DNA from 2 places in the Microbacterium paludicola genome. Region 2 is predicted to be linked to the other one. Evidence: predicted binding sites of a transcription regulator. Region 2 holds the regulator's gene; the other holds the start of a gene.

The links. The regulator HrcA, encoded in region 2, represses chaperone genes, less so after heat shock. The targets are predictions, from matches to a motif close to TTNGCACTCGNNNNNNNCGAGTGCNAA.
Region 1: a site for HrcA is predicted at 2,153-2,179, ahead of ABD161_RS01215 (Hsp20/alpha crystallin family protein). Genes of this name have one in related genera too.

What each region holds. Positions count from the first base shown of each region.
Region 1 is NZ_BAAANG010000001.1:241,708-246,502, reverse strand. Features, by position in the region: gene ABD161_RS01220 (DUF7059 domain-containing protein) at 588-2,105, opposite strand; gene ABD161_RS01215 (Hsp20/alpha crystallin family protein) at 2,244-2,678, shown strand; gene galK (galactokinase) at 2,850-4,079, opposite strand; gene galT (galactose-1-phosphate uridylyltransferase) at 4,043-4,795, opposite strand, start outside.
Region 2 is NZ_BAAANG010000019.1:83,708-88,502, forward strand. Features, by position in the region: gene ABD161_RS10025 (DUF1990 domain-containing protein) at 1-139, shown strand, start outside; gene hemW (radical SAM family heme chaperone HemW) at 150-1,367, shown strand; gene hrcA (heat-inducible transcriptional repressor HrcA) at 1,605-2,645, shown strand; gene dnaJ (molecular chaperone DnaJ) at 2,731-3,843, shown strand; gene ABD161_RS10045 (16S rRNA (uracil(1498)-N(3))-methyltransferase) at 3,850-4,575, shown strand; gene ABD161_RS10050 (HIT domain-containing protein) at 4,617-4,795, shown strand, end outside.

The DNA.
Region 1 (4,795 bases), on a different contig from region 2:
CGCGAAAGGTGCACACGCCGCACCTCTACCCCCACCGGTTGCTGAGCGAGCTTGCGAGCCGAAGCGACCGACCCCAAGCCGCCCGCCCGTGCGAGCCGGTCATCTCGACTCGCTCCGCTCGCTCGATAACCAGGGTCGTGCGCGCAAAAGTGCGGCGAACGCGTCGAACGCGGCGCGTTGAGCTGCACACGCCGCACCTGTACCCCCACCGGTTGCTGAGCGAGCGCCAGCGAGCCGAAGCGACCCGCCCCAAGCCATCCATCCGTGCGAGCCGGTCATCTCGACTCGCAGGCTCGCTCGATAACCGCGGTTGGGTGGAGCGCTGTGCCCCCCACCGGTTGCTGAGCGAGCTTGCGAGCCGAAGCGACCGACCCCAACCCGCCCGCCCGTGCGAGCCGTCATCTCGACTCGCTCCGCTCGCTCGATAACCGGGGTTGGGCAAACGCTTGTACCCCTGTGCGAACGACGTGAGCGTGGAGCGAAGCGACCCCGCAGCGCGAAGCGCTGCCGCAACGGAGCGCCAGCGACGGTGCCTCGCTCGCCGAGCGGCGGCGCGGAGCGTCGCCCGAGCGCGTGCGAGCCGCTTCTTAAAAGAAACTCAGGAACCCGTCCACCACCAGCTCGCGCACACGGGGGAGCAGCTCCGCGCGGAGCGCGGGGCCGTCTGCCTCGAGGAGGTCGGCGATCGCCGCGATGAGAGGGCCCACAGCGAGGTCGCCATCGCACGCGCCGACGAGGGCGGCGAGACCGGGGTCGGCCTGGATGGCGCGGCCGAAGCCGGCTCCCTGGCGCAGCTCGATGACCTGCGGGTCTCCGATGCCCGGCAGGTGGTGCCTCGCCTCGGTGACGTCGGCGGCGGTGCGCAGCGTCGCGGCGGCGAGCGCGTCGTCGTCCATCCGCGCGAGCCGGTCGTGCGCCTCCAGCGCCTGCGCGAGGTGCGCGCCGAGCCCGCCCTCCGACGGGATGGGCTGCGACACGCGCTGGTACCGGGCGAGCGTGGGAGCGCCCTCAGGGCGCCGCAGCAGCACGTAGCCGAAGCCCACCGAGGTCACGCCCCGTTCGGCGAAGTCGTCGAGCCATGCGCCGAGCAGCTCGTCGTGGCGAGGCGATCCGGGAGCGGTGCCGCCGTCGCGGATCCACATCTCGGCGTACTGGATGGGGTCCAGCTGCTCGCGTTCGATGATCCACGCGTCGAGCGGCACGGGCGAGGATGCCACCCACTCGCGCACCCGGTCGAGGCCGTCGACGCCGCCGCGGGTCTCCCAGTTGCCGAGCAGCTGCGCGACGCCGCCGGGCGCGAGGTGCGTGCCGACGCCGCGGACGACCTGCTCGACGAGCGCGTCGCCGACCATCCCGCCGTCGCGGTACTCGTAGCCGGGAACTCCCTGCGCGCGCGGCGTGATGACGAACGGCGGGTTGGTGACGATCCGGTCGAAGGTCTCTCCCGCCACGGGCTCGAACAGGCTGCCGAGCCGGGTCTCGATCCCCTCGTCGCGGTTGAGCAGGGCGTTCAGGCGGGTGAAGGCGAGGGCGCGCTCCGACAGGTCGGTGGCGACGACGGATCCGGCGTATCTCCGCGCGCGCAGGGCCTGGATGCCGCATCCGGTGCCGAGGTCGAGCACGCAGCCCGCCGGTGTGGGCAGCTGGAGGCCGGCGAGGGTGAGCGAGGCGCCGCCGACGCCGAGCACGTGATCCTCGGCGAGGGCGCCGCCGCCCGTGGCGATCTCGTCCAGGTCGCTCGCCAGCCACCATTCGCCCGTGCCCTCGGTGTCGAGGTACGACTGGGGCCGGATGATCGCGCGCGGGACGACCTCCTCCCCGACCTCGGCAAGACCGAGCCGCTCGAGCCCGTCGGCGCCGAGCGTCGGCAGGGCGGCGTCGACGGCCGCGCGCGGCTGGGCGACGCCGAGCACGAGCAGCCGCCCGAGGGTGGCCAGCGCATCCCGTCGTTCGCCGAGGCCGCGGAGGGCTGGCACGCGCAGCCCGCGCCCGATCGCGTCGTCGGCCTCGACGCCCCACGCGGCGCGCAGCGCCTCGGAGCGGAAACGTGCGGCCTGCAGGTCGGCGGCGAGCGCGGCGCAGAGCGCGGCATCGGGGTGGGGCATCACGCCTCCATTCTCGGCGACTTCTTAATCTCCTCTCAGCCACACTTCTGGCACTCTCACCCCGAGAGTGCTAATTCATATATCGAGTCCTCAAGACTCCAGGTCTGAAGCGCCACGAACAGACAGAGGAGGATCACCATGGCGATGTTCTTCGACCCGTTCCGTGAGTTCGACCGCATGGCCGAGCAGCTGTTCGACCGTCAGGGTCCGCGGCTGATGCCGATGGACCTCTACCGCGACGGCGACCACTACGTGCTGAGCGCCGACCTTCCGGGCATCGATCCGGGCAGCGTCGACATCGACGTGGACGGCCAGCTGCTGACGATCCGCGCCGAGCGCACCGCTCGCAGCGCCGAGGGAGTGAAGTGGATCACCCGCGAGCGCTCGACCGGCTCGTTCCTGCGCCAGCTCAACCTCGGTCAGGGGATCGACACGGCCGGCATCTCGGCGACGTACGACAACGGCGTGCTGAGCGTGCTCATCCCCATCAGCGAGAAGGCGAAGCCGCGCAAGATCGAGGTGCAGCGCTCGGTCGGCGGCGCCCAGGAGGTCACGCCCGAGCTGACCGCCTGACGCATTCACGCACGACACAGGGACCCGGATCCGTCCGGGTCCCCTTCTGTGTACGGGCGTTTCGGGGCGTTTCGACTCGCTCGTTCCTCGCTCGCTCAACGACCGGAAGAGGGTTCAACCCATCCTGTTCGTTGAGCGACGAGCGTCAGCGAGGAGTCGAAACGCGCCGGATCACGCGTCGCGGCGCACGCCCTCCGAGGGAACGACCGTGAAGGCGTGCGGGGCCGCATAGCCGCGGTCGGCGAAGGCGCGGGCAGCGGCGTCGGCGACCGCGTGCACCGCATCCGCCTCCACGAGCGCGACCGCCGAGCCGCCGAAGCCGCCGCCGGTCATGCGCGCGCCGATGGCACCCGCCGCGAGCGCCGCGTCGACCGCGGTGTCGAGCTCGGGCACCGAGATCTCGAAGTCGTCGCGCATCGACGCATGGGACGCCACGAGCAGGTCGCCGATCGCGCGCGGCCCGCCGGAGGCGAGGGCGTCGACCGTGTCGAGCACCCGCTGGTTCTCGGTCACGATGTGACGCACGCGGCGGAAGGTGACGTCGTCCAGGATGTCGCGCGCGCGATCCAGATCCGCCTCCGTCAGGTCGCGCAGGGACGGCACCCCGAGGGCCGCCGCTCCGCGCTCGCAGGCGGCGCGGCGATCGCGGTAGCCGCCGCTTGCGTGCGCGTGCTCGACCTTCGTGTCGATCGCGAGTAGCATCAGCCCCTCGCGCTCGAGCCCGAGGTCGACCGAGCGCGTCTCGAGCGTGCGGCAGTCAAGGAAGGTCGCGGCGTCGGCCCGTCCGAGGATCGACGAGACCTGGTCCATGATCCCCGTCGGCGCCCCCACGGCCTCGTTCTCGGCGCGACGGCCCACCTTCGCCATGTCCAGCGGCGACAGGCCGAGCTGCCAGAGGTCGTTGAGGGCGGCCGCGACGGAGCCCTCGATGGCGGCGGAGGACGACAGACCCGCCCCCACCGGAACGTTCGAGGCGATGGCGATGTCCACGCCGGGCACGTCCGCCGCCGATCGGCCGGATGCCGCCAGCGCCGCCCAGGCGACGCCGAGCGGATATGCCGCCCACTCGGGCACCGTGCCACTCGCCACGGCGGCGCCGGGCGTCCGGGAGAACAGCGTCTCGAGCTCGGCGAGCGCGACCTCGACGGGGTCGGGCGAGAACGTCGAGACGACGCGGATCGCCAGGTCGGCATGCATTCCGGCGGCCGCATACGTGCGGTGCTGGATCGCGAACGGCAGCACGAAGCCCTCGTTGTAGTCGGTGTGCTCGCCGATGAGGTTCGCGCGCCCGGCCGACGACCAGACCCCCTCGGCGCCGCGGCCGGTCAGGGTGGCGAACAGCGCCTCGGCGTCGTTCAGCGCGGTCACTCCGACCCGCTCCGCTGGTTCAGTGAATCCCATGCCGGATCCTCCGTGATCGTGGCGAGGGCCTCGCGCAGTCTGTCCGCCGACTGCTCCGGCGGGATGTCGCCGATCCAGGCGCCCATGGCGGCCTCGGATCCGGCGAGGAACTTGAGCTTGTCCGCCCCGCGGCGCGGCGACGTCAGCTGCAGGTGGAGACGAGCGGTGTCGCGCCCGATCTCGACGGGGGCCTGGTGCCAGGCGGCGATGTACGGCGTGCCGCCGGCGAACGCGATGTTCGAGTCGGTGCGGTACATCGCGTCGACCCCGCGCAGCAGGCGCAGGTAGAGGGGTGCGAGCTCGTCGCGCTCGGCCGTCGACAGCGCCGCGAAGTCGGGCACGTGCCGGCGCGGCGCCATGTGCACCTCGATCGGCCAGCGCGCGGCGAACGGCACGTAGGCGATCCAGTGCTCGCCCTCGAGCAGCACCCGCGGGCCCGCCGACTCGAACTCGATGATGCACTCGAACAGGTCGGCGCCCTCCCGCTCGATCGACGCCAGCAGGGTCTGCGTGCGCGGCGTCACATACGGGTAGGCGTAGATCTGGCCGTGCGGGTGCTGCAGGGTGACGCCGATCTCGGCGCCCCGGTTCTCGAACACGAACACCTGCCGCACTCCCGGCAGCGCCGAGAGCGCCGCGGTGCGATCGGCCCACGCCTCGATCACGGTGCGGGCGCGGGTGACGGTCTGGGTGCCGAACGAGCCGGTGCGCTCGGG
Region 2 (4,795 bases):
GTGCACAGTGAAGGCGTTCGACCGCGGCGTGGGGCTGCTGTACCGGATGTTCAAGGGCTTCGTGCGCCGTCGCCGCCGGGCGCTGTTCGCCGGGTACCTGCGCGCGATCTCCCCGCTGTTCGCCACGCCGGGTTCGTGACGGGCCGCTGATGGCCGGCCCGCTGCCCCTCGGCGATCCGGCCCCGGCCGACGGACGCCTGCCCGACGGGATCCTGATCGATCCGGATGTCGACTTCGGCGTGTATCTGCACGTGCCGTTCTGCCGCGTGCGCTGCGGTTACTGCGACTTCAACACGTACACGTCGAGCGAGCTGCGCGGGGCGCGCCAGGACGAGTACGCCGACACGCTGCTGCGCGAGATCGCGCTCGGCCGCGAGGTGCTGGCGGACGCGGGCGCGCTGCGCCCGGCGCGCACCGTGTTCTTCGGCGGCGGCACGCCGACCCTGCTGCCCGCGGGCGATCTGGGGCGGATGCTCGACGGCGTGCGCGACGCGTTCGGCCTCGCGGACGGCGCCGAGGTCACGGTGGAGGCGAACCCCGACACGGTGACACCCGCCGTCGTGCGCGAGCTCGCGGCATCCGGTGTGAACCGCATGTCGATCGGGATGCAGTCGTCGGTGCCGCATGTGCTCGCGGCGCTCGATCGCACGCACACGCCGTCGAACGTGCGCACGGCGGTGGACGACGCGCGGGACGCGGGGCTGGACGTCAGCGTCGACCTCATCTACGGCGCGCCGGGGGAGACCCTCGCCGACTGGGAGGCCTCGCTGGACGCCGCCCTCGCGCTCGAGTCCGACCACATCTCGGCCTACGCGCTGATCATCGAGGACGGCACGAAGCTCGCCCGCCAGATCAAGCGCGGTGAGGTGCCCGCGCCGGACGACGATCTGCAGGCCGACATGTACGAGCTGGCCGACGCGAAGCTGGGCGCCGCGGGCTTCGAGTGGTACGAGGTCAGCAACTGGGCGCGCGGCGAGCGCCACCGCTCGCGGCACAACCTCGCGTACTGGCGCAGCTCCGACTGGTGGGGGTTCGGCCCGGGCGCGCACAGCCACGTGGGCGGCCTGCGCTGGTGGAACGTGAAGCATCCCGCCGCGTACGCCCAGCGCCTGGCGCTCGGCGAGTCGCCCGCGGCCGGACGCGAGACACCGGACGCCGATGCCCGCGCGCTCGAGCGTGTGCTGCTCGAGAGCCGGATCCGCGAGGGGCTCGCTGTCGAGTCCCTCGGAGCCGACGCCCGGCGCAATGTCGCCGGACTCGTGGCCGACGGTCTCGTGGATGGCGCGGCGGCCATCCGCGGGCGCGTTGTGCTCACCCTGCGCGGGCGTCTCCTCGCCGACGCCGTCGTGCGCGCGCTCACGGAGTGATGGCACCCTCCGGTCGTTGAGCGACCGAGCGAAGCGAGGGAACGGAGTGATGGCACCCTCCGGTCGTTGAGCGACCGAGCGAAGCGAGGGAGTCGAAACGCGCAATGTCTGGGCGACTGCTGATCCGGGCAGTCCAGGCCGTTTCGACTCGCCTCGCCTGCTCAGCGACGCGACGCCGAACCTCGCTAGAATTGGCACTCAGAACGAGTGAGTGCCAAGCGCGACGGGGAGGTGCCCATGGTCACGGACCGCGGACTGCAGGTCCTGCGCGCGATCGTGCAGGACTACGTCGACACGCACGAACCTGTCGGCAGCAAGTCGATCGTCGAACGCCACGCCTTCGGGGTGTCGGCCGCGACCATCCGCAACGACATGGCGCTGCTCGAGGACGAGGAGCTGATCACCGCTCCGCACACCTCGTCCGGCCGGGTGCCCACCGACAAGGGCTACCGGGTCTTCGTCGACCACCTCGCCGAGCTGCGACCGCTCTCCACGGCGCAGCGCGCGGCGATCTCGACCTTCCTGCAGGATCCGGCCGACCTCGATGACCTGCTGGCCCGCACCGTGCGCCTGCTCACGCAGCTCACCGGCCAGGTCGCGCTCGTCCAGTACCCGTCGTTCGCCTCGGCGAACGTGACCCACGTCGAACTCGTGCGGTTGGACGAGTTCCGGATGCTCGTCATCATCGTGACCGACACGGGACGCGTGTCGCAGCGGCTGACGGCGACCCCGAGCGGCGTCGACGAGCAGGATGTGGCCCTGCTTCGCGCGCAGCTCGCTTCGCTCATCACCGGACGCTCGGTGCGATCCGGTTCCGAGCGGATCGAGGAGCTGCGCGCATCCGCGCCCGCCGACCGCGCGCGGCTCGACGAGGCGCTCCTCACGATCGCCGCCGTCGCCGGGGAGGAGCTCGACGAGTTCCGGCAGGACCGCCTCGTGATGGCCGGCGCGGCGACGCTCGCCAAGCGCGAGCAGGACTTCCGCGGCAGCATCCATCCGCTCCTCCAGGCGATCGAGGAGCAGGTGACCCTGCTGCGGCTGATGTCGGAGATGGCGGCGGATGAGAAGGGTCTCTCGGCCAGCATCGGACGCGAGAACGACGCGTTCGGGCTGACGGAGGCCTCCGTCATCACCAGCGACTACGACGCCGGCGTCGGCCGGGCACGCGTGGGGCTGATGGGCCCCACGCGGATGGACTACCCGAGCAACCTGGCGGCGGCTCGCGCCGTGGCGCGGTACCTCACCAGGCTGCTCGACGAGGACGAGAACCGCCGGTAAGCGGCATCGATCAACCGGGATCGCCCGAGCGCGATCCATCGAAAGTGCGGGGCCGCGCGGGTGCGCGACCCCCGAGAGGCGGACTGTGGCTGACCACTACGAGGTGCTCGGAGTGTCGCGCGAGGCGAGCTCCGACGAGATCAAGAAGGCCTATCGCAAGCTGGCGCGCCAGCTTCACCCCGACGTGAATCCCAGCGAGGACGCGGCCGAGAAGTTCAAGCTCGTCACCCACGCCTACGAGGTGCTGAGCGATGACGAGAAGCGTCGCCGCTACGACATGGGCGGCGACGACAGCATGTTCGGCGGGGCGGGCGGCTTCGGCGGCTTCAGCGACATCTTCGAGACCTTCTTCGGCGCGGGAGGCGGCGGCCGCGGTGGTCGCCCGCGCTCCCGCCGTGAGCGGGGCCAGGATGCGCTCGTGCGCGTCACGCTCGAGCTCGGCGACGTCGTCTTCGGCGCCCACCGCGACCTCGAGGTCGACACGGCAGTGCTGTGCGAGACGTGCAACGGCTCGTGCTGCCAGCCCGGCACCGGCCCCGAGCGCTGCGAGATCTGCGGCGGCTCCGGTCACGTGCAGCGCCAGGTGCGCAGCCTTCTCGGCAACGTCGTCACCTCCCAGCCCTGCGGTGCCTGCCAGGGGTACGGCACGACGATCCCGCACCCGTGCCCGACGTGCGGCGGTCAGGGCCGCGTGCGTTCGCGTCGCACCGTGTCGGTCGACATCCCCGCCGGCGTCGAGTCGGGCCTGCGGCTGCAGCTGCCCGGCTCGGGCGAGGTCGGCCCCGCGGGCGGCCCGAACGGCGACCTCTACATCGAGGTGCAGGTCACGCCGCACCCGGTGTTCAGCCGCGACGGCGACGACCTGCTCGCGACGCTCGAGGTCTCGATGACCGACGCGATCCTGGGCTCGACCACGACGATCGAGGCGCTCGACGGGCCCGTCGACCTCGAACTGCGCCCCGGCGTGCAGGGCGGCGACGTGCTGACCATCAAGGACCGCGGCATCACCGGGCTGCGTTCGGGCCAGCGCGGCGACCTGCGGGTCGGCGTGCACGTGGTCACCCCGACGCGGCTCGACGCCAAGGAGCGCGCGCTGGTCGAGGAGCTCGCGAAGCGCACAAAGGCGCCAGCGCCGCGACTGGCGGAGTTCCATCAGGGCCTGTTCTCGAAGCTGCGCGACCGCTTCCGGCAGGGCTGATCCGCCGTGGCCCTTCACTTCATCGACGAGACGGCCGGCGCCGTCGCGCCCGGCGACACGCTGACGCTCACGGGAGCGGAGGCCCACCATGCCGCCGCCGTGCGCCGCGTGCGCGTGGGCGAGGCGGTCACCGTGACCGACGGCCGCGGAGCCTGGCTGGAGGGCGAGTGCGAGAGCGTCGCCCCGCGCGAGGTGGTCGTCCGGATCGTCGCGCGCCGTGACGAGGACGCCCCGAGCCCGCGCATCGCGCTGGCCCAGGCGCTGGCGAAGGGCGATCGCGACGAGCTCGCGGTGCAGGCGGCGACCGAGCTGGGTGTCGACGAGATCGTGCCGTGGCAGGCGTCGCGCTCCGTCTCGCGCTGGGAGGGGCCGAAGGCCGAGAAGGGCCGCACCCGCTGGGCGACCATCGTGCGCGAGGCCGCGAAGCAGGCGCACCGCGCCTGGCTTCCCGAGGTCACGCCGATCGCCACGACGGCCGCTCTCGCCGCGCGGGGCGACCGCATCCTCGTGCTCGAGCCGACGGCGGAAGTGCGGCTGAGCGCGGTCGACCTTGCGGACGCGGGGTCCATCCTGCTCGTCGTGGGCCCGGAGGGCGGCATCACGCCCGAGGAGCTCGCCCGTCTCGAGGAGGCCGGCGCGACCCGTGTGCGCCTGGGTGACACGGTGCTGCGCACATCGACCGCGGGGCCCGCCGCTCTCGCGCTCGTCAACGCGCGCCTCGGCCGCTGGTGAAGGCGGAGACCCGCTCGGGCCCCGCGCATAGACTGGACGACATGGCTGAACCCTCGATCTTCACCCGCATCCTGCAGGGAGACATCCCCGGCGAGATCGTCGCCGAGACCGAGCGCGTGTTCGCCATCAAGGACATCGCCCCGCAGGCGCCGGTGCACCTGCTCGTGATCCCGAAGACGCAGGAGTACCGCGACGTCACCGAGCTCGCCGCCGGGGATGC